DNA from 4 places in the Laceyella putida genome. Region 4 is predicted to be linked to each of the others. Evidence: riboswitches for the same ligand, from Rfam matches in the RefSeq annotation. Region 4 holds a riboswitch; each other region holds the start of a gene.
The links. A riboswitch is a leader RNA that binds a small molecule or an ion and turns the genes downstream of it on or off. The one in region 4 is predicted to bind cyclic di-AMP.
Positions count from the first base shown of each region.

Region 1: it holds a riboswitch for cyclic di-AMP, as region 4 does, so the genes downstream of both, ACFQNG_RS04410 (alpha/beta fold hydrolase) here and ACFQNG_RS09640 (phosphoenolpyruvate synthase) in region 4, are expected to answer to the same signal.
Region 2: it holds a riboswitch for cyclic di-AMP, as region 4 does, so the genes downstream of both, ACFQNG_RS01810 (ABC transporter ATP-binding protein) here and ACFQNG_RS09640 (phosphoenolpyruvate synthase) in region 4, are expected to answer to the same signal.
Region 3: it holds a riboswitch for cyclic di-AMP, as region 4 does, so the genes downstream of both, ACFQNG_RS00345 (CBS domain-containing protein) here and ACFQNG_RS09640 (phosphoenolpyruvate synthase) in region 4, are expected to answer to the same signal.

Region 1 is NZ_JBHTBW010000011.1:2,204-9,857, forward strand. Features, by position in the region: gene ACFQNG_RS04380 (SCP2 sterol-binding domain-containing protein) at 1-208, opposite strand, end outside; gene ACFQNG_RS04385 (acyl-CoA dehydrogenase family protein) at 258-1,397, opposite strand; gene ACFQNG_RS04390 (TetR/AcrR family transcriptional regulator) at 1,510-2,118, opposite strand; partial or broken gene ACFQNG_RS04395 (HPr family phosphocarrier protein) at 2,151-2,366, opposite strand; gene ACFQNG_RS04400 (LuxR C-terminal-related transcriptional regulator) at 2,911-4,074, shown strand; gene ACFQNG_RS04405 (hypothetical protein) at 4,143-4,349, opposite strand; gene ACFQNG_RS04410 (alpha/beta fold hydrolase) at 4,359-5,477, opposite strand; cyclic di-AMP (ydaO/yuaA leader) riboswitch at 5,679-5,819, opposite strand; gene ACFQNG_RS04415 (hypothetical protein) at 6,201-6,494, shown strand; gene ACFQNG_RS04420 (FMN-binding glutamate synthase family protein) at 6,481-7,654, shown strand, end outside.
Region 2 is NZ_JBHTBW010000006.1:16,814-24,467, forward strand. Features, by position in the region: gene ACFQNG_RS01800 (ABC transporter substrate-binding protein) at 1-333, opposite strand, end outside; gene ACFQNG_RS01805 (ABC transporter permease) at 393-1,004, opposite strand; gene ACFQNG_RS01810 (ABC transporter ATP-binding protein) at 1,025-2,164, opposite strand; cyclic di-AMP (ydaO/yuaA leader) riboswitch at 2,305-2,469, opposite strand; gene ACFQNG_RS01815 (hypothetical protein) at 2,598-2,807, opposite strand; gene ACFQNG_RS01820 (YmaF family protein) at 3,091-3,408, shown strand; gene ACFQNG_RS01825 (hypothetical protein) at 3,635-3,787, opposite strand; partial or broken gene ACFQNG_RS01830 (DUF3880 domain-containing protein) at 3,826-4,939, opposite strand; gene ACFQNG_RS01835 (tetratricopeptide repeat protein) at 5,423-6,226, shown strand; tRNA gene ACFQNG_RS01840 (tRNA-Thr) at 6,562-6,637, opposite strand; RNA gene ssrA (transfer-messenger RNA) at 6,653-7,017, opposite strand; gene smpB (SsrA-binding protein SmpB) at 7,111-7,578, opposite strand.
Region 3 is NZ_JBHTBW010000002.1:22,230-29,883, forward strand. Features, by position in the region: gene ACFQNG_RS00330 (MMPL family transporter) at 1-55, opposite strand, end outside; gene ACFQNG_RS00335 (sensor histidine kinase) at 161-1,483, opposite strand; gene ACFQNG_RS00340 (response regulator transcription factor) at 1,480-2,181, opposite strand; gene ACFQNG_RS00345 (CBS domain-containing protein) at 2,365-2,901, opposite strand; cyclic di-AMP (ydaO/yuaA leader) riboswitch at 2,998-3,163, opposite strand; gene ACFQNG_RS00350 (ABC transporter ATP-binding protein) at 3,406-5,166, opposite strand; partial or broken gene ACFQNG_RS00355 (sensor histidine kinase) at 5,222-6,270, opposite strand; gene ACFQNG_RS00360 (response regulator transcription factor) at 6,267-6,941, opposite strand; gene ACFQNG_RS00365 (acyl-CoA thioesterase) at 7,173-7,654, opposite strand, start outside.
Region 4 is NZ_JBHTBW010000021.1:222,428-230,081, reverse strand. Features, by position in the region: gene ACFQNG_RS09640 (phosphoenolpyruvate synthase) at 1-2,503, opposite strand, end outside; cyclic di-AMP (ydaO/yuaA leader) riboswitch at 2,687-2,850, opposite strand; gene ACFQNG_RS09635 (malate:quinone oxidoreductase) at 3,886-5,388, shown strand; partial or broken gene ACFQNG_RS09630 (NucA/NucB deoxyribonuclease domain-containing protein) at 6,243-6,320, shown strand; gene ACFQNG_RS09625 (YhjD family protein) at 6,400-6,768, shown strand; gene ACFQNG_RS09620 (hypothetical protein) at 6,790-6,990, opposite strand; gene ACFQNG_RS09615 (hypothetical protein) at 7,114-7,608, opposite strand.

The sequences.
Region 1 (7,654 bases), on a different contig from region 4:
ACATTTGCAGGATGCAATCAGCCTCGGCCGGTGCGCCTTTTTCGGCCTTCACTCGGCCTTCTGTCAGGTGAAGCTGGAACGTCGCGCCATCATCCCCTGACAGGTCATACTGATAAATGGCGTTTATGCCTTGCACCGACTTTGGATTTTCCCCCAATACTCGCTCGATCATGCTGAACACTTTATCCAGATTGAACTCCTCGCCCATGTGTGATTCTCCTTTCTCAAATGCCAAGGCCCGATCCGGCTTTTGCCGATCATAAACCGGTGGCAATCACTTTTTTTTGGATTTGCGTGGTGCCCTCGTAAATGGATAGGATTTTGGCGTCCCGCATCCATTTTTCAACCGGGTAATCCCTCATATAGCCGTATCCTCCGAGAATCTGAACGGCATGGGTCGTGACTTCCATCGCCATCTCCGCCGCAAAAGCTTTGGCCATGCTCCCCTCCACGGCGCAAGACTCCCCCCGATCGGCCAATTCAGCCGCGCGCCATGTTAACAGCCGCGCCGCATCGATCTTTGTCTTCATATCGGCCAACATAAAAGAAATCGCCTGGTTATTAAAGATCGGCTTGCCGAATTGAATGCGCTGTTTCGCATAGTCCAGCGCATATTCGTAGGCAGCGCGTGCCACTCCCACAGCGGCAGCCGCCACCGCCGGACGGGAATATTCCAGCATTTTCATCGCGCCAATAAAAGCCATGTTTTCTTCCCCCAGCAAGTTCTCTTTGGGCACGCGGACATTTTCAAAGATCACATCGGCGGTATGGGAAGCCCGGATCCCCATTTTCCGCTCTTTTTTTCCACCTGACAGCCCTGGAGTGGAACCGGGGACAATAAAAGCCGAAACACCGTGATAGCCCGCATCAGGATCCGTTTTGGCAAACACGACATACAAATCGGCGATTCCACCGTTGGTGATAAAACATTTGCGCCCGTTGATCACCCACTCGTCCCCATCCCGTACGGCCCGGGTTTGGATCGCCTTGACATCAGACCCGGCATTGGGCTCTGTCAACGCCATTGCCCCAAGTCGTGGGTGATTCGGGTCACACAATTGGGACAGCCATTTGCGCTTCTGCTCTTCCGTTCCCATATAATAGATCGGCAAGCCGGCCAATCCAAACGCCAACAGGGAAGTCGCAATGCCCGCGCATCCCCAAAACAACTCTTCCCCAATGAGACAAGCGGCCATCACACTCGTTAATCCGCCACCCCCGTATTCTGTTGGAGCGGCATAACTGGTTAAACCAATCTTGGCCGCCTTCTGGAGAACTTCCCGTGGAAATTCCTCTTTCTCGTCATATTCCGCCGCCACCGGACGAATCTCTCTTTCCGCGAAGCCATGGGCCCATTTCCGCAATTCAGCTTGTTCGGCCGAAAGTTGAAAACTCACACCCGCCGAAGGTTCTTTCTTGTTCCCAACCATGCTGTCCCCTCCTTTTGAATACCAGTACGTACTGGTACGATCGAGTAAAAAAAAGCCGGATAGGGATTGACTCCTCCACTTAAGCCATGGCGCAATTCACAAACGAAGCAACCACAATCCGGTTCAGCAAACGGGCCAGGCGATCCAGATCATCCTTTTCATCGGACGATGAAAGTTTTTGAATCACAACCTCGTTGATGGCCCCCACCATTGCCAGAGCGACCACTTTGGCTTCCCCGTCGGGCAGGGAGGCCTGCGCTCCAGCTTGCACCGTTTGATAAATCAGCTCCGCAAAGCTTCGATGCGCTTCGCGACGCGCCCGTTCGACCGCCTGACTGACGCCGACCGATTCCACCAACAATAATTTGGCGACAGCCGACCGTGTCACGCATATCTCCATATAGCGTCGAACCCCAACATAAGCTTTATATCCCATCCTCTCTTCAGATTCGACCACCCTTTTCACATCTTCCATCATTTCATCGGCCAACCGTCGGTACAGAGAGGCCAACAGCTCTTCTTTGCTTTGAAAATATTGATAGAACGTGGTTTTTGACACTCTCGCCCGCTCGACGACTTCAAGGATTGAGGTTTGTTTGAACCCTTTGCAATCAAACAAGTGCAGGGCGGCATAGAGCATTTTGTTTCTGGTTTCACTTGGCATGTTGGTTTTATGCAATAAACTCATCATTCCACTTCCTGTAGGCCGGGTTGAACCGGTCAAGATGAACGGCTCGTATCATACCGAACATTCCGATGATCTTGAGTTGATTCATCCCTACTTGGCGTTCTGCCCAACAATCCAATTATTCCTTCAACCGCCTTATTGGTGTCAGGTCCTTTTGCTACAATGGTAATTTCCGCTCCATGAGTGCGATCCAAGGTGATCACCTGCAAATATTCTTCGTTTTGTTTCAATACTACATCCGCCTCATATTTTCTCGCTTTCCTTCACAATTTCCCAAGCCGCTTCTAACAGAAAAGACCGTTTTAACATGACCATTTGGCTGATTGGAGATTCATTTCCCGGCTCAGGTGGAGGGGGCTTTTCATTCCCCGGCTTATTGACCATCTTCTTATGATCCCACCTTTTCTCACCTCGTTTCAAATGGGCCATCCAACTCAATCAACCCTTCATTTGATCTGGATTCGCGCTTTTTAAAGCGCTTCCATTTTATATCGACTTTCAAGCCGCCTCCTTATCACGAATAATATGATTATTCTAAATCGTATGCAACCCTGAGAATATAGGATTCTCCCTCCCTATATTTATAGGGAATACTTTCATCTGATCAGAAACTGTTTAACTCTTTCATGTTTGTTGTATAATAGTAATTAGACATATTATTCTGTTATATAATATTTTCATTCGTTTTTCTGATAATATCATGTCATCCGTTCGACTTACCCACGAGAAAGTCAGACTCATTTTTATCCGAAAAGAAGCCCAGAAGCATAAACCAAGGAAGGAACGGTCACCATGAAACGAGTCAGTTTTTTGTCCCCTCCGCTCCTCTCCCCTCAAGAATGGGAAAAAATCTTTCATTCCGTGAAATCCGGCACCCCTGAATGTTTGACACAATGGAAAATAAAGCTCTCCACCTTTCCCTTCTCCGCAAGCCAAAAACAAGCGGCCCACCAATTGTTTCAGTACTTGCTTGAGGGCATCGACCAGGCAGCCGATTTCCCCACATATGAGAAAAACTTTTCCCGACTGGTGTTACAGCAGATCCCACTGTTGCAGTTGAGCCAGGTCATCGCCGTCATCGACATCTTTGAAGAAATCCTGTTTACCCTCTTGCTCCAAAAACTAAGCCATCCAGACATCTTGACCAGCTACCGTTGGCTTCACTCCCTGGCGCTGACCCTTTCTTATTCCGTCGCCAATATCGAAACGAATCCGCCATTGGGAGAAAATACCATCCCCGATAATCCAGCGAAACATCGGGAAGCTGTGGTGCGATTGGACGAACTTCTTCTCACCGCGAGATCACTTGAACAGATGCTGACAAGATCTGTCCGTTTTATCACAAAAGTCTCCGGATTTGAACGCGGCGCCTTGTTCTGGTATTCTCCACTCACCCAAACAGTGGAGGGCATATATGGCTATGGCGTGGACATTGGCGACATTCGGCGCGTCCGGGACATGGAACACAATATTTCCGGCATCACGCAAGCCATTAAAGGAAACCGGCCCATTTATATACGAGATGCCCAACTTTACCTCCCCAAGCATTATGTGGAGCAGTTTGGGTTGACCGCCCTCATGGCGGCGGTCCTTCGCGGCGGAAAAGGACAAAATGCCGGTTTTCTGCTTTTGGACAAACGGGGCCGGGCCTTTGACCCTGATCCGGAAGTGGTCCAACAACTGGCGGAGCTGATGTCACGCGTATCCCTAAACCTTGGTTCGCGGCTCTATGAAAATGACTTTCCTTCTCCAGCGGCTTCCTCCCCCCTCACGGTGCGGGAAACGAAAATCCTGCAAATGATCGCCGATGGCCAATCCACCAAACTGATTGGGGAAGCTCTCCACATCAGCGAATACACCGCCGCCGAATACGCCCACTCCGTCCTTAAAAAATTAAAAGCCGCCAATCGGGCAGAAGCCGTCGCCAAAGGACTTCGCCAAGGGCTGATACGATAAGGCCCCTCTATGTGAAAGTCGCCCCTCACTTTCCATCAGGAAGCAGGGGCGAACGTGTTCTTCAAATATCAAAACTCGATGATTTCCTCTTGCTTGATTTCCAATTTCAGACTCTGGGATGCGTTGTGCAATGTATCAGCAAACAGCAAGGCATCTTTTTGATTGTCAATGATTACGGCAAACATTTCATTGTCGCTTTTTTCACTTCGATTCCATACATCCCTTTGGCAAATCGGCCCGCAAAGATATTGACGGTTTTTGCGTTTAAAGCGCACTTGATTCCCTCAGTATCGGGATGAATGAATCGAGCTTAAAGAACCCAGCTTTCGTTTCAGCTTCTCCAATTGCAAGGAGGCGTACGAAAGGGCTTTGATAAAAGTCCGCCCGCTTTTTTGCTGCCTCAATAAAGTAAGCGGAATGTATTTTTGAATTTCCCCCTGATGATGCGGCGATCCATGAACATCATCCAATTCGATCAGCTCCAGATTGAGTGCATGGTTTAACAGGAACATCTTTTCTTCAAAAGGGATGATCTCATCCCGAAGATTAAAGATGTAATGCAAGGGGATACGAAGTCGTCTGATCTCTTGCTTCGAAATGGCGAATTCCCTGAGGTACTCCGGCAACAGACATTCATCCAACCGGCACTGGTGAGCCAAAGTCTGCTTGATGATGCGGGGAACTTGCGTCCAATGTCTCTGATCATGGAAAAAATAATGAAGTGGTGTTTCAATGGCCGTAATGCCTTGGATTCTGGAATCCGCTATGGCCGCCCGGATTCCCAACAAACCGCCAAACCCCATGCCGACCAGGTAGGCTTGGCTCACATTGGCCCGTGTTGCCAGTTGGTCCAATAGGGAGGAAATCATTTTATGCGATTCAGGTTGACAAATAAGCGGATTTTCCCCCACACCCGGCCCTTCAACGACAATCACGGAAAATCCCAGCTTCGGTCCCAGCAACAACAAGGAGCTCCATTGTTCTTTTAAAGAAAAAATCCCTCCCATCACAATCAACACCGGTTTTTGCGGATCACCAAATCCCGAAAGATACACGGGAATGGAACCGTTACGGTCATGCACTTGCGTTTTTTCAACAGGAACTTCCAAATCAAACACCCACTCATTGAAGGTTAACAGGCATTTGTCCAAACACTTCTGACGAACAGGGGAAGATACGTATGGAAATCTTCCCAGGCTGTAACATAAATAGGCTTCCATTTGTTTATTTTCCTGATAAAGCCGATCCCCTTCAGCCATCCATTCCGATGCCCAATCCCCCGCACCTGTTCCTTTATCATGATGAATGCGCCCCAATACGCTTTTTATCATCTCAGGATTCAATGGCAGTGAACTCGCAGACAACATCACAAACCGTTTGGATTCTTCCAAATCACTCCACAAATCGATTCGCCGCCCTTTCCCTATCATCCGCAAATGATTGATTATTCTATTTATTGATTATATAATTCGTCTTTAAATTGAATTGACCGGGACCTCTTTCATGCCATTCACCCTTTTTCACGATGAAAATGACAAAATCATCCAGTAAAAAGGCATAAAAAACCACCGGGGTTACCCAGTGTTCCGAAAAATCACCATTGGTTCACCCTCCCAAAACGCTTACGAGGTTAGCTGTCGGGTTCGGGCCTCAAGAGTAGCCCTTCCTAGATGGATTCACCCCAAGTGGCTTGACGCCACAATGTTGGTTCCCCCGCTCCATGACGGATTCAGCGAATAGACCATGATTTACTTTGAAACATATCTTACTCCTACACAAGCATATTTTCAAGCTATTTTTCTCATCGCGGAAAGTCGCCCAACAAATCGTGGAAGTTTGCCGTGAACATAAAATCACCCACATTGTCATGGTCATGTCGGCCCGGACCCGTTGGGAAGAGATTTTGAAAGGGTCAATCATCACACATCGAGAGACAACCATTTTCTTGATTCTAGATTATTAGCCTAAAAATAAAGGTTGTTTAGCAATTGTTGTTTTTGCCATTAATTCTTGCCCAAACCTTTTCAATTTCGCATAGAATCAAGCAATGATTCACATAATACGTACTGATTCCACCCCGGTTTTCGGCCGGGAAAATCAACATCACTTGGGTAGGTGTAAAGCACATGGAAAACGTTCAAGACTTGAAACACACACTTTCTTACCTCCACTCCGAACTGAACCGCATTGAAACGATGGCGGGAACATTGTCCACCATCGAACGCGAGCATTTTAACAGACTCACCAACTTTGACCATCGTGAATTGGTTGACATTGCGGTTGAGGAGCAAAATGCCGCCCGTCAGCTCGGCACCATCAAGCAAATGTGTTTGGCGATGGCGCAAAAGGTGGAAGGCATCAAAAACGCAATCGACCGTGGCAAACTTGGGGGGCGTGCCAACCGTGATGAACTTCATTAAGAGATGGATCCGTTCCACAATCAACGAAACGGTAGATCAAGCGATTACGCGGGCCATCCGGGATCAATACATAGAAAACTTGTTTGAAATGGTGCCTGCCACGACGAAAGTGGGCGTCACCAACCTCATGGAAATCGCCATGAGGGCCAATCAAGGAACCCCGGTTTCCCGCCCCTTGGGAAGCCCAATTCATTTGTCCCCATGGGAGAAGATCCTGTTCAATCCCGTTCACCTCTTCCGTTTTCCCACCCCTGAAAACGTCGGGATTAGCACATCCGTCACCATTGGGCACCGCGCCAAAAAACCGATGACCCTTTCCATTCCCGTCATGATCGCCGCCATGTCTTTTGGCGGCGCGCTAAGCAAAAACACCAAAGTGGCCTTGGCCAAAGCGGCCACTGCGGTCGGCACAGCAACCAATTCCGGTGAAGCGGGACTTTTGAAAGAGGAACGGGAGGCGGCCAGCCTATTCATCGGTCAGTACAACCGCGGGGGGTGGATGAATGATCCGGACAAATACAAGCTCCTTGACGCGATCGAGATCCAACTGGGGCAAGGTGCCCAGGGTTCCACCTCGCAACGCACCGCCGCCCATAACATTGGGGAGGACTTCAGGGAAGTTTTCGGCTTGCGCGAAGGGGAAGATGCGTTGATTCATTCCAGGTTGCCTGGTGTCAATTCCAAAGAAGATTTCATTCGATTGGTCAGGCGGCTCCGCGATGAAACCGGCGTGCCGGTCGGCTTGAAAATCGCCGCCACGCATCATCTCGAGCAGGAATTGCAGATTGCCGTGGAAGCGGAAGTCGATTTTATCACAGTAGATGGTGCCGAAGGGGGAACGCACGGGGGTGCGCCCACTTTGCAGGATGATGTCGGCTTGCCCACTCTCTTCGCCGTCACCCGGGCTTCCGAGTTCCTGGCGCGAAAAGGGGTTATTCGAGACATCAACCTGATTGCCACGGGAGGACTGGTCACCCCCGGACAAATGCTGAAGGCCATCGCCTTGGGCGCGGACGGCGTGTATATCGGCACTGCGGCCCTGATGGCGCTGGTGAGCGAACAAATGGTGAAAGCCACCCCCTTTGAACCGCCTACCAGTTTGGTCGTTTATACGGGAAAAATGACGGACCAATTGGATGTCGAGCAAGCGGCCTTAAATC
Region 2 (7,654 bases), on a different contig from region 4:
ATCATATGCCTGTTGCGGATCGGAGACGGCCTTCTGTTTCAAGATGTTCACCAAGCCCGTTCCCGTATATTCCACATAAATGTCAATGTTGCCGTTTTTCATTGAATTCCATATCACATTGCTGTTCAGCCACGTTTTCTTCTTCACTTTCAGATCCGTGTCCTGTTCGATCAAGAGCGTGATCATGTCCGCCATGATGTCCTGCTCCGTGAAATCTTTGCCGCCCACGACTACGGTATCGGAAGAGGCATTGACATTGCACCCCAACAGACCCACCGTCAGCGCCAGTGTCACCAATATGACCAACGCCGCTTTAAGTGGACGCTTTGGCATCGAGACAGCTCTTTTTTTGCATATCAATCACATCGACTCCTTTTGGCTATTGATCCGATTCATCTCATCCCTTTGGGCGTGAACAGACGGTCCAACCCATGCAATCCATAATCAAAGAGAATGGCAAGCAGGGCCGCCGGTATGGCTCCCACCAAAATGGTCGGTGCATCGATCATGCTGATTCCGCGCATGATGATATCCCCGAGCCCGCCCGCGCCGATGAAAGTGGCCAAAGTGGCTACGCCAATCGTCAACACCGTGGCCGTGCGAACCCCCGCCATGATGACTTGCCTGGCAAGCGGAAGCTCCACCATCCATAAAATCTGTCGTTTCGTCATCCCCATCCCGATGGCAGATTCAATCAATGCCTGATCCACATTTTTGATGCCCGTATACGTGTTCCGCATGATGGGAAGCAGCGCGTACAGCGTCAGCGCCACAATCGCGGGAACGGTGCCGATCCCAAAAATGGGGATCAAGAAACCGAGCAAAGCCAAACTGGGAATGGTCTGGATGACGGAAGCGATCATCAGGGCGACCTTGGCCAACCGCTCATGTCTCGTAATGACCACGCCGACGGGGATGGCGACCATGCAACCGATGATGATGGCAATCAGCGACAAGTAGATGTGTTCCCCTAATGCGGCAAGAAGGTCCTCCCAATTATTCATCAACGATTCAATGAACAAATTCAAGCCCCCTCAGCCTCCTCCATCAGGGTATCCGCAAGGACATTGAGAACACTCGCCCTCGTGACGACACCCACCAGCTTGCCGGTTTGGTCGGTAACCGGTATGAAGCCCCGCTCCCGTCCGTTCAACAGGGGCAACACGTCCTGCATGGGGGTTTCGGAATGGATGGGTTCCACATCCTTGGACATGACATCTTTCGCTTTCAGCCCTTCATTGTTGTAATGGGCATAAATCTCATTCGCGCCGATCACGCCCAAATAACGCCCTTGCTGATCGGTCACGATCAAGCCATTGACCTGGTGGCGCCTCATGAGTTGAATGCATTCCGCAAGTCCGCGCATCGGCGAGACGGTGATCGCCTTGGTGAGCGCATCCTTTGCCTTGGACAACAGCGAGGAATGAATAAAGCGCTTTTCCCCGACAAACTCCCTGACAAATTCGTTCTTCGGGTGGCGAAGGATTTGGTCCGGCACATCCCGCTGGACAATCACCCCCTCTTTCATCAGCACGATTTCGTCGGCGATCTTTAAGGCTTCATCCATGTCATGCGTGACAAACACAATCGTTTTGTGCAACGTGTTTTGCAACTTGACCAGCTCATCTTGAAGCTGTTCCCGGCTGATGGGGTCCAATGCGCTGAACGGCTCATCCATCAAGATGATGGATGGGTCCGCCGCCAGGGCCCGGGCCACACCGATGCGCTGTTGCTGCCCGCCCGACAGCTCGCGGGGATACCTTGAGCGGAACCGGGCCGGATCCATCCCCACCAAGTCGAGGAGTTCCTCCACCCTCTTTCTGAAAGTGGTAGAGTCCTCTTTTTTGAGCTTTGGCACCAGGGTAATGTTCTCTTCAATCGTCATGTGCGGAAACAAGCCGATTTGTTGAATGACGTAACCGATCTGACGCCGCAATTCCACCGCATTCACCCGGTTGATATCCTCACCGTTTACGGTGATGCGTCCGGTTGTGGGCTCAATGAGCCGATTGATCATCTTCAACGTGGTTGTCTTCCCGCAACCCGACGGCCCGATCAACGTCACCAGCTTGCCTTTGGGAATCTGGAGGTTAAGGTTTCTCACAATCGGATTTTTTTCATATGATTTGGACACTTCAATAAATTGAATCGCTGTATTTGTCATTTGCTCTCCTTTCTATTTTTTCTCGCCCCCGAGACAATCGAAGGTAAAACCGAGCTCAACACTCGGAAATAAGGGAATGATAGCTCCCTCATACTTTGCGATATGATCCACTGCGCTTTGGGGAAAAGGAAAAGTGCATAACAATCATATTGATTCGCCTACGAAGTTAGCTGTCGGATTCGGCGGGTTCCCATTTTCCCCGCCTAAGCCGTGTTGCTGGCACAACACAAGCCATTCACCCCAAACTTTGGTTCCCCCGCTTCCGCAACGCCCCATGGGCTTGCAGAACTCGGCCCTTCCTATGACTGTTATCAAGGGGTAGAGTTGATGAATTTTTAGTATTATAACATAAATCGATGTTATTGCAAAATCGGATAAAGCACTTTCGAAATTGTACATGAACCGAAATCGTTTCATTTATGCGGTGGGAGACTCATGCCCGGTCGGTCTCGGGATTTGGCAAAATGCCGGAAGTGGGCTTCATCCCCCATTGGCTTGTCGCCCGTCCGCATTGGCGATCCACGAAGGTTTCACCCTGCGCTTCCTTTTTCCGGCTTAAGCATGGGAAGCCATAAAAGGAAAGGCATCGGGAGCCTTGGACACAGTTCACCTCCTCGCCAATGTCACCAACCATCGGCCCCATGGATAGCAAGGGGTCATCCAGGAGACAAAGACGGAATCACCGAACCCGGAGAATGCGCATGCGATAGAATTGCCGGCGGCCCCCACCATAGCCCCCCATCCCGTCCCCGCTCCTTCCACCGTCGCTGTCTACTTGTACGTCTTGATTTTTTCTGGTCAAACTTGCCAATGGTCCGATAGGCAGATACACAAAAATCCCACGTACAAGAACAGATATAACGTCGCATCCATATACTGTCATCAATCATGGAACAAATTCAAAAAAAATGATACGGAGGTAAATGATGAGTCGACAACAAAGACATACTCATGAATTTTTAGGCAGCACAAAACTAGCCGAACAAGGTCAAGACAGACACAATCACCGATTTGCCGGAGTTACCAGTGAAGCGATCCCATTAAAAGGGGGAAATCACATTCACACTATAACGGTGAATACGGACTTTCTTGACCATCATCACAAACTCGTTATAAAAACAGGCCCGGCCATACCTGTCGGCAAGGGAAAACACGTACATTTAGTAAGGGGAGTCACTACAGTCGATGACGGTCATGTTCACAGATTCGTGTTTACTACGCTTATTGACCGCCCCCTTGTATAGTTGGAACGATTATGGCGATGAAAGAACACTCTGTGCTTTCAAACATTCTATTTGCATCTCTCTTCCATACCTAATATGAAATTGCCAGATATCCAAAGACCTTGGGGGATCCTCATGGTCTTTAATCTTTTTCTCCTTCTGAGATGCGAATGCATCCACATCACGCTCACCATTGGGATTTACGTTCGGATGATGCCAAGCTGCCGCGTGACGTGGTGCCATCGTTTCAGGACAGCTTCCGAATGGGTGAGCCGGCCAGACGCGCTCCTGCGGCATCGGCCCTCTCTTGGGTCAAATTCGGGCTCCATGCGACGACCTCCATCCCAAACGCGGCCCCAATGCGCGCCATCCGACAACCGGTTGACTTTTTATAGTTCATAAGCAGTGAAAGTATCACAGTCACAATGAATAAATCTGTTATTTTTCTCCAATTTTTATCATTTGTCCCGTATAAATGCGACCTGTTTGCAAGTTGTTGAGTTTCATGATTCGTTTCATTGGAACGTCATATTTTTGAGAAATACTCCATAGTGTATCCCCTTGTTTCACCACGTGGATCGTGAATTTCTCTTTGATAAAATCCGTATAATGGATCATTTTCCCTCTCCGGGGTGATCTGTGCATTTTCACTAAAATGCCTTCCTTTCTCAACACCCTCAACATTTGTTCCGCTCTATGCCGATAGGTGTCGCTTTTTACCGCTTCTTTGCCAAATCTCTTCATTTGCTCTCTCTTATTGGTTGAAATTTATTACGAACAGCGGGGGTGTCTGATGTCAGCAAGAATCCTCCTGAACCGAGAATTTCATAAGTCCGCTGTGTCAATTGATCTGTGCAGTTTTGCAGGCCAATGACGATTTTGGCTGAGCTATAGATTTTGTTTGCTTCTGTATAATCCACATATCCGTGCATCCATTTACGGGGGATTTGTTTCCCAATAAACTCCCTCATATATTCCCAATTGGCTCCCCAAAAATCAATGCGGATGTTATTGCGTATGAGAGGGGAAATGAGCGTTTGCAATGAAGATACGCGGAACACATCCGGTTTTTTTCTTAGAAATGCAGGATATGCATTTGCCACAACCGCTATATCACAGCGATATTTATCCACCGGTTTAACTTGGTGATGGACACGCTTATGGTATGCAAAATCTAAATGTGCCGCTTTGACACCTTGTTTCCTGTAGAATTTGCACATAGACGGCGTAACCGTGAACACAAAGTCCGGCTTCATTCGTTTAATTAATGGGAGGGAAAATTTTTCTGTATGCAGCGGATCTTCCGTTGCCCAAAGACTAGTGGTATTTTTGATTTTTCGGCAGCGTGATGAATCCATAATTGCTTTTCCTTCGTATGTTCATGTGTCCATCCCATGGAGACCAAAAGATCCGGTTGGAATTCATCGATCATATCTAAAATACTGTTTCTTTGAAGGGGTCCGGAAACGATAGCCGTATGCCCCGCATCCTTAAAACCGTTTGGCAAACCGTAGATCCAGATCGGGTGACTCTCCAGAAAGAGAATGTTCAACTCTTTTCACTTCCTCTCTTTATATCAGTCTTAAACCATAGTATGAACAGGGAAACTTTTGTGTCGCGGTACCAGTCCCTTACAAAGCTCATTGAAAATCCAAGATGGAAATAGATAAAATGCTGGTGCAAAAATAAATGTTGGGTATTAGTAAAAACAATCCCCCCAAACCAAAGGAAGCGCCAGATTCATCAATCTAAATCAACAAATTTAAAATATACGATTTTTCCCACAAAATTAACGAAAAGTGTATACTTTTATTAAAATTCATATTATAATATACATACAGACCGGTCTGTATGTATATGCGCAAGTTGTGTTGGTCAAATCATTTACAAGCGAACTGATTGGTATTAAATAGTAGATGTTATGTTGTTTTTATATTGAGGGCGTATTTTTCATTGTGACGAGAAAAACCCGAAAATAGAATGTGAAAATAAAAATAGCCCTCTTTACGGACAACACAGATGAGGGGGAAGAAAAGTGAAAAGCAAGAGAAAGGTGATGATAACCACAACTTCTGTGTTCATTTGTCAGATTCTAATTATCGGAATATTCGTGTTGCCGTACAACCAAGATTTGAATCCCATCTTGCACAATAAAGACGACGGATATCTTTCCAATGTCATTGCTTATATGAATTATTTCCTGACATTGCTGGCCACACTCGGAACGATCAGTGGACTGGCCTTTACTATCTTTGGATACTATCAATCCACGAAAGTCCCCCAAATGGTAAAAGAAGAAGTCAAAGTCCACTTCAACAGCATTATCCCCCAACAGGAACAGACCCAACAACAAATTCAAAAACTCCAAGAGACCACTTCCCAAAAGATCAAAGCCCTCCAGTTGATGTTGGAACCCAGCATCTTGGGAAAAAATGACGATCTTGATTACACCGACAGAATCAAGATGATCAATACGGCCCAAAACATATACCCCAACTTATGGCGATCAAATTATTATAAGGCGAAAATCAACTGGAACGAATTTGAAGCTCACCATAAAATACGGAACAGGGAAGCCGCAATGGATTTAATGAACCGACATATAGCCAAATACCCGGAACACTCTGACGCTTGGGTTGAGTTGATCAACTGGCTGATGAAGTCAGAACAGCAAACACGGGCGCTCACGAACTTTGAAAAGATGATGGAGTATCATCCCGAACTTGTAACATCAATAGAAACACTGATTGATTGGAGCAACTTGAGCACTGAAGATCAACATCATTACAAAGAGGAAATCAAGAAAAAAGTGATCATGCATAATGCCATAAAATCATGACCAACACCACTGCCAAAGTCGCTTCAAATGGGTACACCAAGAAGCATAGATGCGGCTTCCGAAAAAACTGGAACCGAGTTCACTTGAGATTTATGGTGCACATAGACAACGGCTCCATCAATACAAATCACTCACCGTTCATCCTTCTCCTCACGGTTTCGATGCCGTTCCCCAGTTCAGTTCCAACGCCCCCAAAAGACAGCTCCTCAATTGGAAAATTCAGATCAAAAAACACTTTAGCAGACTAACGTTAGAAATTCATTAGAAGATCGCTTTCTAATGGCCTATATCCATTTTTTACACACGAAAAAAGCCCGGAATCTCGGGCTTTTGTTTGGTGCTGATGACAGGATTCGAACCTGCGACCCCTTCATTACGAGTGAAGTGCTCTACCAGCTGAGCTACATCAGCATATTGATTTGATTCTGGTGGAGGCGAGCGGAGTCGAACCGCTGTCCGAAGACATCGCCACGCCAGCTTCTCCGAGCGCAGTCACTGTACTGAGTGTTCGCCCCTGTGACTGCCCAGTGACAGGCGTTCATAGAGACTAGCCACTAAGGATTCGCCTTCCGACCAGTGGCCGATCAGTCAGCTAGCCCACTAAGTTATGAGACCCGGCAGCTCCACATGGGCGATGGAGAAGCGGATCCTGGTCGCTTAATTAAGCAGCCAGAGCAAGGTTTTCGTTTTTGCCAGTTACATTTTGGCATTTGCGTGTTTAACGAGAGACGCAACCCCTCGGCTCGCTACTGACGCTCGAACTATCCCCGTCGAATCCCAAGAACGCCCCCGAGATTCAACCGTTTGTCGAGCGAAATTCATCGATCACAGTTTTAAATTATAGCAGGGTATAGAAAGATTAGCAAGAGTTTTTTTCAATTTTTTTATCGCATGTTTTGTTCTTTCAACCGGCGTTGAATCATGCGATCGGCTTCGCGCTTGGCTTCGGTTGCCCGTTTGTCATGCAGCTTCTTCCCGCGGGCCAGGCCGAGTTGGATCTTGGCGAATCCGTTTTTCAGATGCACGTCGAGCGGTACCAGGGTCAAGCCTTTCACCTTGGTGGTGCCCAACAGCTTGTCGATCTCACGCTTGTGCATCAACAACTTACGGGTGCGGGTGGGGTCCACGTTAAACCGGTTTCCTTTTTCGAAGGGGCTGATGTGCATCCCGACGATGAAGATTTCCCCCTTGTCGATGCGGGCGTAGCTGTCCTTGAGTTGCACCTTGCCCTGGCGGATCGACTTGATCTCCGTTCCGGTGAGAACGATGCCAGCTTCAAACGTTTCTTCTATATGATAATCATGATACGCTTTTTTATTCTTGGCGATAATTTTGGATGCTTTGCTTCCCATCGTTTTCACCTCAACCCGTAAAAATCGTGCATTGTACATTTTATCACAGAATCTGGCAAGTAGTCAACGCCCCCGC
Region 3 (7,654 bases), on a different contig from region 4:
TCGTGGCAAGCCATAACAACAGCAACAGCCACTTGACCTTAAGGACCCATTTCATCCACCCATCTCCTCCCTTGACATCTGACTCACAAGTCAGTTTATCAAGGAAAAATAAATCAAATCTAAATCAAATATGAAAAAAGCTAAAGGAAATGAGTCGATCTTATGGATGCGCGATCGGAATGGCAAACCTGACTCCCAAACCGCCAAGGTGTGACGGAAATGCTTCCATTTGTCCGCCATGGCGTTCGACAATCGTGCGGCTGATGGCCAATCCCAACCCGGTCCCGCCCGTTTGCGCCTGGCGGGCCCGATCCACTGTATAAAATTTGTTGAACAAGTGCGGAAGTTCCGCTTGCGGCACCCCGATGCCATTATCTTCAATCTGAAAATACGCCATATTCTCTTCGACATAGCCAACAAAATGAATCATCAAATCGTCTGCCTGCGCATAGCGCACAGCATTGCTGACCAAGTTGGCCACGACTCTGCGCAACCATTCCTCATTGGCGTCGAGAACGGTCGTTTCCCCAAACAGGTGATGGGCACGGAACCCGATGTCCAACCCGGCGCATTCCGCTTCATACTCTTCCGCGATGGAACAAAAGAAGGTGTCGGCGCGGATCAGAGACGTTCTCATGTCGATCAGCGCATATTCCTGTTTGCTGTATGCCGAAAACTCCTCCACCAACTTCTGGATTGTCACCGTCTTCGTCTGCAACAACCGAAAGGTTTCCCGTTGTTTGGCCGGATCCTTCACCACCCCCGACTCCAACAACTCCAAAAAACCCTGGATGGTGGTCAAGGGCGTTTTCAAGTCATGCGCGATCGCAGTGATCATATGCAATTGCTCTTCATACGCCTGAACCAACCGCTCTTCCATGGCGTGCACATGCCGGTATAAATCGCCAATTTCATTGCAGCGCTTGTAGGTTAGGGGAAGAGGCTTCCGCTTTAAGCGAATTTGGGCCAGGCGTTTGTTCAACGCTTGGATCGGCATGGTGATAAAATGATGGAAATAGATGACAAAACTGATGATCAAAATGATCAACACGGGGATAAAGGCCCAGACCGTCCGATTGATCAAGGAGTGAACGCCAAACTCCATCAACCGGGGCTGGCGTATGATCTGAAGCTGACCCGTCCGCTGATGGCCTTCATAAATCGGAAGTGAGAGGCTCACGGTGAATCTGCCGGGTTCAAGCTTTCCCGCCATGAACGAACCGGCTTTCCCCCGATACTCCAACCGAAGCCTTCCATCCGCCACCATTTGCTCCAGCGCATGACTTAGTGCGGTTGAGTCATGTTGCAGCCACTCCACCTTGCGCACAATCTCAAAATTCTCCGTGACAAGCGCTTCCGATTGGTCGGCCACTTGCCGGATAAACACATCTTGGACATATAAGAAAAGAAAGCCCACCAGCCAGAGAAACACCAGGATGGTTAAAACCAAAAACAACAACGGGATTTTGTACTTCAGTTTCATCTGTCTTCTCCACTTAACAGAAACTTATAGCCGACACCCCAAATGGTTTTGATCATCGCGCTCCCTTCGCCCAACTTTTTTCTGATGTTTTTGATGTGCACAGTCACGGTATTCAGATCACCAATATTGTCATCCCAAACGCTCTGATAAATTTGTTCCCGGGTCAATACCTGATTATGGTGTTGGTAGAGAAAATGGAGTATCTGAAATTCCTTGGTGGACAAATCCAGTTTGTCCCCGTTCAGAAACGCTTCGTATGTCTGTTCATTCATGTGGAGGCCTGTCGAAGGCGAGTCCACTCCTCCATCCCTCTCCGATTGAAACATCGCCAACCGCTCCAAGCGCCGGAAGTGAGCTTTTATCCGCGCAACCAACTCTTGCACACCAAAGGGTTTGGCGACATAGTCATCCGCGCCGATCTCCAAGCCAATCACTTTATCAATCTCCCGATCCCGGGCGCTGAGCAAAATGATCGGCATATGATAACGTTGCCGAATTTTCCGAATGGTTTCCAGCCCATCCATCTCCGGCATCATAATGTCCATCACAATCAGATCGATGGGATGCCGCTCTACCGCTTTCAGCGCGCACCTGCCATTGGCGGCCGAAAACACTTGAAACCGCTCATAGGTGAGTGCCTCGGTTAACAGCTGGATAATATCTGGATCATCATCAACAATAAGGATATTTCTTGCCATAGGGACCTCCCGTTTCCTGGCGGTCTTGTTTGCGGTTACCCGCAGCATGTTCCCAACACAAGCTTATCACACCTTGATGAAACAAACCCGTCCCCCCGGCCCCAACAGGCCGCCACATGAGGCTTCCAAAAAATCAGCCCCCTTTTTCATACAGGGGGCTGATTTTCACTTGCCACTTGCTGTTCAAGTTCGCCTATGAAAAAATTTCTTGTGCTTGATGGTTCCATTTTTGCCTTCCCTTGTTTTGCCGGAATCCATTCCCTGATCCCTGGTGCGTTGGTATTCGGCCTCAAAAAACTCAACCACTTTCTCCATCATCACTTTTCTGGTCAAAATTCCGATGAATCGGCCTTTCAGATCGATGATGGGGGTAAACGAACGTTCCAGCAAGACTTCAAAAGCAAAAGATAAAATGGAATTGGCCAAAATGCCCAAATAGCTTTTGTTCATCGCTTCCTTTACCGTATGTTCTTTCAATCCTGTAAAATCACCTTCCTGTTGGTTCAACTGCAGGATGAAATCCAATATGTTGGTTTTGCTTATCACTCCCTCCACTTTTCCCGCGCCATTGATGACGGGTACAGAGCTTAATCGCTTTCTCGTCAATACCAAGAGAGCCCGTTCCAACGAACAGTCCGGGTCGATGATGGTCACTTGCTCCTTGGGGATGATGAGCGTGGCAATCTCTTGTGAAAATAAATACGAATCCTTATTAAACATAAAAATAACCCCTTATATCGCAATAGAGTCACAAACCGGTATTCGAAAAATGAAAAACCGCAGAGCGGTTACTCTGCGGGCGTCTGCCACAACAAATAACCCCCTCTCATCACGCTTGCGAGGTTAGCTGTCGGATTCGGGCTGGAGAGTAGCCCTACCCAAGCCAACAATGATTCGCTTGAGATTCACCCCATGTGGAAGAAGTGTCTCTTCTCACGATTGGTTCCCCCGTTCCCTCAATGGGATTCAGCGAGCTTTGGGATCGATGTCGGATTTTTCATCGAAGTTGAAGTTATCTTACACCGACAGTAAGTGAAAGTAAATGCCCCCATGGGTTTGGCTCTTCCCCATTTTCACTTTGCCAGCCCATGTAAGCGCTTAATTATCGTTGTTTCTTAATGAATCGATGTTTATCTGCCCCTTCGCGGCCCACACACCCGCCCCCCTTTGGGAAAAGCCGAAAGCGCCTGGGCAAGTTTACCGCTTGTCCAGGCGCTTTTCCTTTTACCTTATGTCGTGCTGCAACTCCCATTTGAATTGTTGTTTCACCAGTTTTTGATACAACGCATGATTCGCCAACAATTCCTGATGAGTCCCCATGCCGGTGAGCTTTCCTTGTTCCAGCACCAGGATTTGGTCCGCGTCCACAACCGTGGACAAGCGGTGGGCAATGACCAGCGTGGTCCGCCCTTGCATCAGGTTTGAGAGCGCCTCCTGCACCACTTTTTCCGAGGTGGAATCCAAGGCGGATGTCGCCTCATCAAGCATCAAAATTTGCGGATCATGCAAGATGGCGCGGGCGATCGCGATGCGTTGCCTTTGCCCGCCGGACAACATGATTCCCCGTTCTCCCACTTCCGTATCAAAACCGTTTGGCAAGTTTTTGATGAATTCGTCGGCATAAGCGAGCTTGGCCGCTCTCTCCAGCTCTTCCTCCGTTACATCCCGATCCATCGCATAGCAGATGTTCTCCCGAACCGTTCCGGCAAGCAAAGGGCTTTCCTGTGACACATAGCTGATAGAGCTCCGCCACTCTCTGAGCCCCAGTTGGGACAGCGGGGTGTCTCCCAAGCGGATTTCCCCGGCCACCGGATGATAAAATTGCTCCAACAAGGAAAAGAGCGTCGTCTTGCCGCTGCCGCTCGGGCCTACAATCGCGGTCACTTTGCCCGGTTGAACCGTGAAACTGACATCATGGAGCACCGCGTCGTGACCCGGATAGGCAAAGGTCACGTGATCAAAGTGGATTGGTTGGGCGGGAACCACGGCAGAACTCTTCGCTTCCACATCCTCTTGTTCATGCTCCAAGATCTGGAGCAGCCGTTCTGTCGCTCCCATCGCTTTCTGCACACTGGTAAAAAAACGCGTCAACATGGTCAGGGGTATAATGATCTGGAACAGGTACAGGATAAACGCGACCAAATCGCCCGCACTCAACGCACCGGTTGAAACACGGTACCCACCATAGCCGATGATCACCACCAGCATGAACATCATCACGAACGACATCAGCGGTTGAAGCACGGCAGTCAATTTGGCTTCTTTCAAACTCACTCGCAAGAGATGGTCGATTTGCTTTTCCCCATGTTTCTGTTCCACCGCTTCCGCCACATAGGCTTTGACCAAGCGAATCTCTGACACCACCTGGGTGAGCAGGCTGGTGAATTGAGCGGTCTCCCCTTGCAACCCTTTGGAAATGTTATACATTTTGCGCCCAATGGGCCGCATGACCAGAAAGATGATGGGAACGGAAATCAGCATGACCAATGTCATCGACCAATCCAAATACAAGAGGATGGCAAGGGAGCCAAATAACGAGACAATCCCCGTGAAAATCGAAACCAATTGCTGGCTGATCAAGTCTTTGATGATAGCCGTATCGTTATTGATGCGACTGATCGTCTCCCCCGACCGATTTCGGTCAAAATAAGAGATCGGCAAGTTCAAGGTTTTATGCCACAATCGTTTTCGCAACTTGGCCACAACCATTTCCCCAAGATAGGCCAAGTAGTAAGTGGAGAACCCCGACACGGCCGATTGCACGACAAACGCCACCAGCAAGGTCAACACAGTCTGAAGATCAAGCGTTTTGACCGTCATCACATCGACGATATCTTTGGTCAACCACGGCACAACCAAGCCCGCCACGGTTGACACCAAACTCAATCCCAGCACGAGGCCGATCAAGAATTTGGGCAATGACTTCACATCGATCAGTTCAATAAATCGTTTGATATTTACTTCCAACTTAGGATTCCTCTCCATTGATGTCCCTCCACATTTTATGTCTTTTTCCTCTCTCTTTTTGAACAAGTCGGCATCACATGCGCGGTTTGAGCGGCAGGTGGATGGTCATCTCGGTACCTTCGCCCAACTTGCTTTTCACCTTGATCGAGCCATGGTGCCGCTCGATGATTTTTTTGACGATGGCCAGCCCCAGCCCACTCCCGCCGATTGAACGGTTTCTGGATTTGTCCGCTTTATAGAACCTCTCAAAGATATCGCTTGATCCTCTTCAGCTATCCCAATGCCCGTGTCGGACAGGATCGCTTCGGCCCGTTCCCCCTTCTTCCGCAATTCAACCCCGATCACACCGCCATCCGGCGTGAACTTAATGCTATTGCTAATCAGGTTGACCCACAATTGCCCCATCATATCTTCATCGGCGAACACGGTTACTTCTTCGAGAGCGAGATCCATTTCGATCGATTTCTTTACCCACTGGGGTTCCAAAGACAAGATAACTTTTTGCAATTGCTTGTCCAAACGGTACGGTTTCGGCTCAAACGGATGAACATCGGACTCCAGCGAGGACAGTTTCAACAGGTTCTCACTCAATTTGGACAAGCGGACGCTTTCCTGTTCAATAATGCGAAGATAATGCTTGCGCGCCTCCGCGCTTAACTCATCCTTCTGCAACGCATTGGCGAACCCCCGGATCGAAGTGAGCGGCGATTGGATCTCGTGCGAGACGTTGGACACAAATTCCTGCCGCATCTGTTCCATCCTGTTCAGTTCCTCGGCCATATGGTTGATGCTTTCAAACACTTCGCCAAACGGACTGTCATTGTCCTGGATAAGATTGGCGTTCAACCGCACCTTGAAATTGCCTTTGGCGATTTGCCTAAAGGCATCCATCATCACATGAAACAATTCAAAGCGCTTGGGCGCCGAGAATCTGGCAAACAGATAGCCCACCAAACTGACGAGGAGCAAGCCCACCAGACCGGTAACGAAATAACGGATGAAATCACCCGGTTGATCCGCTTTCACATCAAAGAAGAAGGAAGTGATCAGATATGCGGTCGACCAGCAGAACATGGCATAAGCCCAAAACTTGGTCATATGGAGAAAGATTTTCCACTTCATGCCCGCACCTCCAGACGGTAGCCCAGCCCCCAAACCGTGCGGATTTTGAAGGAATATTGGTCTTCGGGAAAACGCTCGCGCAACCGTTTGATATGGACATCCACCGTCCGTTCATCACCCGCGTAATCGTAACCCCATATCTCCTCGATCAGTTGGTCCCGGGAGAAGGTTTTGCCCGGATAGCTCGCCAGCTTAAACAGGAGTTCAAACTCTTTTAACGGCAACGTCAACCTGCGGCCATCGACAAACACTTCATACGCGTTCCGGTCAAGCAACACCTCCCCAACCCGTACCGTTTGAGACACGGCGATGCGGTATCGCCGGAGCAGCGCCTTGACCCTTGCCACCAACTCCGGCGGCTCAAAGGGCTTCACCAAATAATCGTCAGTGCCGAGCTCAAACCCTTGCACCTTATCAATCGTTTCCCCTTTGGCCGTCAACATGAGCAAAGGGAAATCATAATAAGTCCTCAGTTCGCGGCACAGCGCCCAGCCATCCATGCGGGGCATCATTACGTCCAAAATCGCCATGTCCGCCTTCACCGTTTCCAAAAGCGCCAAAGCTTCTTGGCCGTCCGCCGCTTCAATCACTTCCAAGCCTTCGTTTTCCAGTAACAGCTTGACCAGCTCGCGGATGTGCGCATCATCATCCACAATCAAAACTGTCGCCATGTGTCCATCACCGTCGCTTGTCTGTAAATTATTACCCTCACTATACGCTAAAATTATGAACTATATTTTAAATGAACTCACGAAGGGAGATTCCCTAGCAAAGTCATAAAAAAGCCAACCGCGTCTCAGCAGTTGGCCATGTTCCGGGATGACTCCATTATTCGTACTCAGGGGATGTCCCTGAGCCCGACCACATCACATATTCTCTTATACAAAATGATAGCATCTTTGTTAATCCCAAGGCTGCTTTACTGTAAGATAGTCAGCCAATTTTTTGCTTTCTTCCCTTCTGATCCTACGCGCTTCGGCTCTTTGCGGCGCCGTTTCATGCAATTTGAATTCTTCTTCCGTTTCCGGAACGACTGCGGGTACTGGAACGGGTTTTTTATTATCGTCAAGGGCAACGAATGTCAGAAAGGAAGTAGCCGCTATCTTTCTTTCTCCGCTCAACAAATCTTCTTTAATCACCTTCACAAACACTTCCATTGATGTTTTTCCTGTCCAAGTTACAAAGGATTCCAAGCAAACAGAATCCGATGGTCTTATCGGATGCAAAAAATCAACAGAATCTGTTGAAGCAGTAACAACTGACCGGCGGCAATGTTTTGTCGCCGCGATCGAAGCGATATCGTCAATATAAGCCATTAATTTTCCACCGAACAACGTATTATGATTATTAACATCGGGAGGAAAAACTCTTGACGTTTTATAGC
Region 4 (7,654 bases):
TCCCCCCGACTTCCGTCACGAGGGCTTTGGCCGAATGGAATAAGGGCGTCCAACCGGGATCCGTGTAGGGGGCGACCAAGATGTCCCCTTTGTTCAGTTTTCCTTCTTCTAATCGGCGAACGACTTTGACATAGCCTTCCGCAACACCCGGGGATACAGGAATGCCGACCAAAGCTCCGGACGGTGCCTGCTCGTTGCGGATGACCCCCGAGAATGTTTCCCCTTCGCTGGTGATGACAAGGGGAGGGTTCAGTTTTCGGTAAACCTCTTCCGATGCCTTGCGGGAACGGATGCGTTCCATGACCTCATCCTTTTTCAGGCGGTTTTCCAGCAGGGCAACCAATTCGTCCAGCGTCAAATAAAAGACATCCTCTTTCTGCTCGAGCAGCCCTTTTTCATAAAGGGTTTGGGCTTCTTCCAAAATGGCTTCCCGGTAAAGGTCGAAATAACGGATCATGATATATTTGGGAAGTTCCCGGATTCCCACGGTGTTTCGGTAGAGCGCGATGAGCCGGGCCAGTTTCTTGGCTTTCCGGGCCCCACCGCGCGTCGCTTTCACCCGCGCCAACAAGGACTGGATCGCTTCATGAGCTTCCTGTTCCCCTTGTTTGAATTTTTCCCGGTGCTCTTGCGGCGCATTGCTTCTCATATGGCTGAGAATGGACGGGACGAGCATGGTGGGTGCTTCTTTGTAGCGGACCCGTGTGATGTCGATTTCACCGGGCGCCCGCATCCCGAATTTTTTCATGAACCGGTCCAATTCCGCCCGGAATACGTCGCCGCCTTCCACTTGGCTCAATCCCTCGTAAAACGTGCGGTCTTCCGCCTGTTCCAGATAGCGGACGACTTCGGGACAGGGTCTGGCCGCATCCGCCAAATCCCCGATCATCAGCCCCATTTCGCTGGTGATGTTGCCGGGAGGGGACTTTTGAATGGCGGGGTTCCATTCTTCGCCCAACCATTTTTTCATTTTTCTTTTGATAACCGGCAAGGCGATGAATCCAGCATAGGTGTAAGCTCCGGGATCGACGATGGTCCCAAAAACGGCATGCTCTCGGATAAACCGAATCCGTTCCGCGCCGGAGCGTTGGAACAATGCCCGTTTGAATTGGGCCAAATCTTGTTCGAACGTGGCAAAGGCCCGTTTCACAGCGAGTTTCGGATCTTCCCAATACCAGATTTGGATCAACCGGGGGATCATCTTCCGGTAAAGGGCCAACATTTGTTTCATTGCGCAAAGTGCTTTCCGCATCACGCCCCGTTTCGGTGCCAGCCGTTGAAAGTCTTCGCTTTGCACCACTTTTTTCAGCGCCAACAGATTATCGTCCGCGATCGTGCTTTTGAGAAGCTTGCGCTGGATGGGCTTCAGGAACAGGAAACTGGAACAATCCCAGAAGAGACGTCCGCCCGCTTCAACGATCGGAGCCGAATCATCATCAAGGGGAACGAGCGATTGGAACACCGAAATCCCGAGCGGTTTCATATAATCGGTCATCATTTGCGAGTGGCCAACCGACAGATAGACCCGGTATTCGTCATTCTTCGCGGAAGGGACGGGATAAAGGGAAGTGATGGGCCGGCTTTGGAGAATATAGATGTCATCGCCCTCCAAACACCACTCGATATCCTGCTCGGAACCGTAATGGTTTTCGATCCTTCGCCCCAGCTCCGCCAACGCTAAGATTTTCTGATCCGGGAGCGCCTGTTTTTGGCCAAGTTCGGGCGGCAGTTCCCGGACTTCCGTTCCGCCCTCAGCAACGGGGAAAACCCCTTTTTCCTTTTTCGCGATTTGTTTCTGGATGATTTCATGGTCGCGCACTTTGTACAAATCGGCGGTCACGATGCCGGAAACCAGCGCCTCTCCCAGTCCGAACCCGGCATCGATGGAAACCGTGCGCCGATGTCCCGTCACGGGATCCGCGGTGAACAGGATTCCGGACACTTCGGGGAAAACCATCCGTTGCACCACGACAGACAAGGAAACGGACTTGTGATCAAACCCGTTCTTGATGCGGTACACGATGGCCCGATCCGTGAACAGGGATGCCCAACATTTTTTGACCGCTTCAAGGAGCTGCTGCTCTTCCCCTTTGACGTTCAGATAGGTTTCTTGTTGGCCCGCGAAAGAAGCGGTTGGCAAATCTTCGGCGGTCGCGCTGGATCGGACCGCGTACGCATGATCTTTTCCCAATTTGGCCCAAGCCCCGATGATCGATGCTTTGATCGGGTCCAAAAGCGTGAGTGACAGCATGCGGTCACGGATTTTTTGTCCCCATGCGCGAATCTCGTCCAGCTGTTCCGGTTTCAACCGGTTCAAGCGGTCCAACCATTGATCCATCTCATCCAATTCATCCATGAAATGGCGGTAAGCCGTTGTGGTGATGCAAAAGCCGGGAGGGATCGGAAAGCACGCTTTGGCCATTTCTCCCAGATTGGCGCCTTTTCCACCCACGATCGGCAAGCTGTGGCGATCAATTTCCTCAAAATGCAATACATATTTCACGACACTTCACTTCCCTTTCAAAAGAATGGAGTCAAGCTGTTAACCAGATGCTCAACAACTTTGCCAGCGGAAGCAAAAATTCTACCAATCACCACCTTGCCAAATCGAAAAAGCCACGAGAAGGAAGTCTTCTCGCGGCTTTTTTGGCACCACAAAACAAACCGTGGCTCAGCACGACGACACTCCTCCTCTCATAACGCTTACGAGGTTAGCTGATGGATTCGGGTGCTGAGAGTCACCCTACCCGGACAAGCTTGCCCAGGATTCACCCCATGTAGCCCATGACCGAAGTCATCCCTACGCGTGGTTCCCCCGCTCCCAAAAATGGGATTCAGCGATTGGAATGGAGATTATTTTTTGAGATCATCTTACTCCTCGGCCGTTTGAATGTAAAGCGGCATGGAAGGCAAAACAGGTGAAAGTTCGGTGATTTTTAATGATGGGATGCCATTTTTATCGTGTTCCCTTTTACCCGTGAATGATTTCATCGTTTTAGAAATAAAGACAATGTAGCCTCACCGGTATTATCGTTTTACTCGTTGGCAAAAGTATGGTACTTGGGATCGTTTGCTAAAGTATGTTCAAACCTACTCCCATGCAGTTTCCGATGTTGACTGGGTCGTTTTTTTGACAGCACCATTGTCCGAGCTCATCGCACTATAAAAAACGGGCGGTTTATTTTTGTGCTGTCATTACCTTGATTTCCCTGATGATTTGGCTCAATTAGTGATTCGCTAGCGTCTTAGAGATTCAATCTAATCACATTGCCTCGATCTATTTCACTTTTGAGGCAAAGTCAAGGAGTACTTTCGTGAATTCATCTGGCTTTTCAAAGTGGACAAGGTGGCCGGAATCGACGTCGACAACTTCCACGCCTTTAACAGTGATTTTATCTTCGCCACATCCTTATCATCCATTGCCGCCATCAGAACGCCATTCTCTGTTCTGGACATAGTACTTCTGAAAGTCCGTCTCTTGTTTTTGCGAAACAAAGTCATGCGTCACCCTAGCGAGGTCACCACCGGCCGTTTTTTTGGCGCGCGGCATGATAGAAGAGAAGTAGGGTGGATCTTCAAGCACCACGCCATTTACAAGCTCTGGTCGGTTGGAAGCTATCCATGTCGTAATAAGGCCGCCCGATGAATGGCCCGAAACAAGACCAGTCTGTTGAAATTCAAGCATTTGCCGATGGAAATTATCATCCAAAAAAATTGGAGATATCTACTTGGAAGAAAAAAACGAGTCGGGGATTATCCCCGGCTTTTCTATTGTATAATGAAATATATCATTTCACCTCTTTCGATTAATTCATGTTTTATTCTTTGTCCATAGCTTCAAACTTATCTGACTTGGAACGAAACTACTTTTAGGGGAAGATTATAATGAGCAACACACAGAAAAAAACAGACGTTATCTTAATTGGTGCCGGAATCATGAGCGCGACTTTGGGATCATTACTGAAAGAGTTAGCACCTGAATGGGAAATCAAAGTGTTTGAGAAACTCGCACACGCAGGAGAAGAAAGCTCTAACGAATGGAATAATGCGGGTACGGGTCATGCTGCACTGTGCGAGCTTAACTATACATCCGAAAAATCTGACGGATCTATAGATATTAGCAAAGCTATAAAAATTAATGAACAGTTTCAGCTTTCAATTCAGTTTTGGTCTTATCTTGTAAAAAGCAATCTGATTGGTAATCCGCAGGACTTTATCATGCCAATACCTCATATGAGTTTAGTACAAGGGGAAAAAAATGTAACATTTTTGAAAAACCGTTTTGAAGCGCTGATAAACATTCACCTGTTTCAAGGGATGGAATTTTCCGATGACCCTGAAAAATTGAAGGAATGGATTCCGCTTATCATGGAAGGCCGTACATCGAATGAACCGATAGCGGCAACAAAAATCGACTCTGGAACGGATGTCAACTTTGGTGCTTTAACACGCATGTTGTTTGACCACTTAAAGAGTAAAAACGTCGAGATAAACTACAAGCATAGTGTTGAGAATATTAAACGTACTAGCGACCGCTCGTGGAAAGTGAAAGTGCATGATATTGATAGCGGTAAAATCGAATACCATACTGCAAAATTCGTCTTTATCGGAGGTGGGGGTGGAAGTCTTCCTTTACTACAAAAAACCGGTATTCCTGAGTCAAAACATATTGGAGGATTCCCTGTAAGCGGACTATTTATGGTATGTAACAATCCGGAACTTGTAGAGCAGCATCATGCAAAAGTATACGGTAAAGCTAAGGTTGGTGCTCCTCCAATGTCTGTTCCGCATCTTGATACAAGATATATCAACAACAAAAAAACATTGCTGTTTGGACCGTTTGCCGGCTTCTCACCAAAGTTCTTAAAAACTGGTTCAAATTTTGATTTGATAGGTTCCATAAAACCGAATAATATCTTAACTATGTTGGCGGCAGGCGTAAAAGAGATGGCATTGACAAAATACCTGATCCAGCAAGTTATGTTATCGAATGAAAAGCGCATGGAAGAATTACGCGAGTTTATTCCGAACGCCAAAAGCGAGGATTGGGATATAGTGGTAGCGGGCCAACGTGTGCAAGTTATCAAAGATACTGAGGCCGGCGGTAAAGGAACACTTCAATTTGGTACGGAAGTTGTTAGTGCCGCTGATGGCTCAATAGCGGCATTGCTCGGCGCTTCTCCGGGTGCTTCTACTGCCGTTCACGCTATGCTTGAGGTATTAGAAAAATGCTTCCCACAACATATGAAAGAGTGGGAACCGAAAATAAAAGAAATGATTCCTTCTTATGGCGTATCACTAGTGGAAAACCCAAAGCTTTTCCAAGAAATTCATACTTCAACAGCGCAGACGCTTGGTCTGAGCAAAAAAGAACCGGTCTATAGTTAATTCTTTGGATGTAGAAACAATTGATGATACCAAAATCGGCAAATCAAGACTAAAAAGAAAAATGTGTAGAAAAAATAAGGCTCTTACTTTGCTTATATGACTACAATGTAGGAGCCCTTTTTATTAGGGGTGGGGGAGCGAAGCTCAAATTCGGTTAGATAAATGGAAAATGTAGTGGTGATTTACCTTGGATGGTAGTTTCTCCCTGAATGGCCTCGAAATCAACGTTCGCTACCTTTGGGCCGTATAGGGTCCCTTAATGCATTTTTAACAACTTTCGGGCTAATAATTTCGATTCATACTTTTCCAAAGGAAAGCGGATAAACAAAAACAAATCAACTATGACAACAATTAGCAATACAACTAAATAGCTCCAACCTGTTGAATCTAAATCTAATAACGGCTTACATAACCAAAAGATAAGTGCTAATTGTATTCTTAAAAAAAGCCAAAATAAGACCCATTTGATAATAGAGATAATTAGGGCAAGGGAATTAACCAAGATTCTTTTATATCACATGAGTGTTTCCCCCCTTAAAGAAAAAGAAGGGTCCCCTTCTTCAAGATTAGTTAAATCAACGGCAGCCAACCATCACTGCATCACCCAGCACCCGAAACTGCGCCTACCGAGTAGGATGTTGCGGTTTTGGGCAACTTCCCACTTTGTTTCGCTTTCTGAATTTCTTTTTTAGCGGAGGTTGGATTCATCACCGTCGTCTGTCTGCCGTTTTTTCATTGGTAGTGGGTAGCCAAAACTTGACCACTTCCTTTCACTTCAATGTTCAGGTTAGCACCTAATGCAATCGACTTCAACTACACCCACATATTTTTCCGAGTTTCAAGTCTAAGGTTGCCGTGGTGCTGGTGCATGGGTAGGAAATCAATTAGAGCCGTATCCAGATGGAACTCGTGTTAAGTTTATCGTTCAATAATAAAGGTTAAAGGACTGCTCTGTGCGGTCTTTTTTCATTCCCTTGATTGCCGTGTTATGATAAATGGTGGTGATGGAAGATGTTGTACAACGACGACCATCTCGATTTTGAAGTCAAACTCAAACGATATGTCCACCTTGAAGTGCTACTCGAAGCGTTGAACCGAGATAAGAAACAGCTTGGCCACCTCAAGATGGCGGAGGTATACGAAGACCAGATCGACTACATCAGCGACCAAATATTAAAGGACATGGCCGAACTTCGCCGCTACTTCCGCCAATCCCAAGGGGAGATCATCCAAACGGTTCAATTGGTGGGTGAGCGGATGGTGGAGTATGTCTGGAAGGGGTATCGTCTCAAGGTAAAATATCTAAATGAGTTCATGCGAGTGGAGTGCGGGGAGATATTGAAAGGGTATATGAAGTTGAAGAGAGGTGATCAGATTTAGATCACCTTGTATTTTTGAGAATCAAATATCGGAATTTCCTCCTGCATCACTTGGAAGGTGGCTAGTACTAGTATCTGAGCCAATTTGGCTATTCCGATTGATATAAGGGTCATAATGATGAGGTTTTTGTTTCTTCTTTAACTTTGGTAGTACAACAATGGTAACAGCGAATATTAAAACGATACCCAAAACGATAATCCCTACCATAAAATCTTTGTCCATTAATTCACCTACTTTCTCTGATTAGCAACAAAATTCTCTTTATTATAAATTTCCCCTTTTTCCTTTCTAATCATGCAAATAGTTCGGATTAGATCTTTTTTGGACGCAATAAAAAAAGGACGACTACTCGTCCCCCATCCGCCTCTTCAATTCTTGGACTTCCTTCTCAATCAGATTTCCTTTATATATCCATGCGCGGGTGATATCCGTTAACGCGCTGATTTGGTCTACCATCTGATCCATTTTGACTTCTAAATGGGTTAACCGTTCATCCTGCTTCTGGTTGAGTTGTGCGACCATCTCCAGCACTTTTCCCATTTGCAAGACATTCTGGTCGATCCGATCAACACGTTCGTCGAGATGGTCCATCCGTTCTGTCAGCCGTTGTTCGGACTCTTGGATCATGGCTGCCACTCTATTTTCCATACCCTTAAACAACGATTCCAGGACAACATACCCACTCTCGGACTTATCATCTACTTGATGGGTCTTCTCCTGAAGGGAGGCGGCCGCTACCTCTTGAACATGGATCACCGCTTCCAAATCCTCTTTCGTTGGGATATGCTCCAACTTTTCCTCTATGCGCTCGAGTCGTGCTTCCCAATGGTTTTCACTCATCCGTTTCTCACTCCCTACTATTCAACATATCTAATTTTTCAGTCTA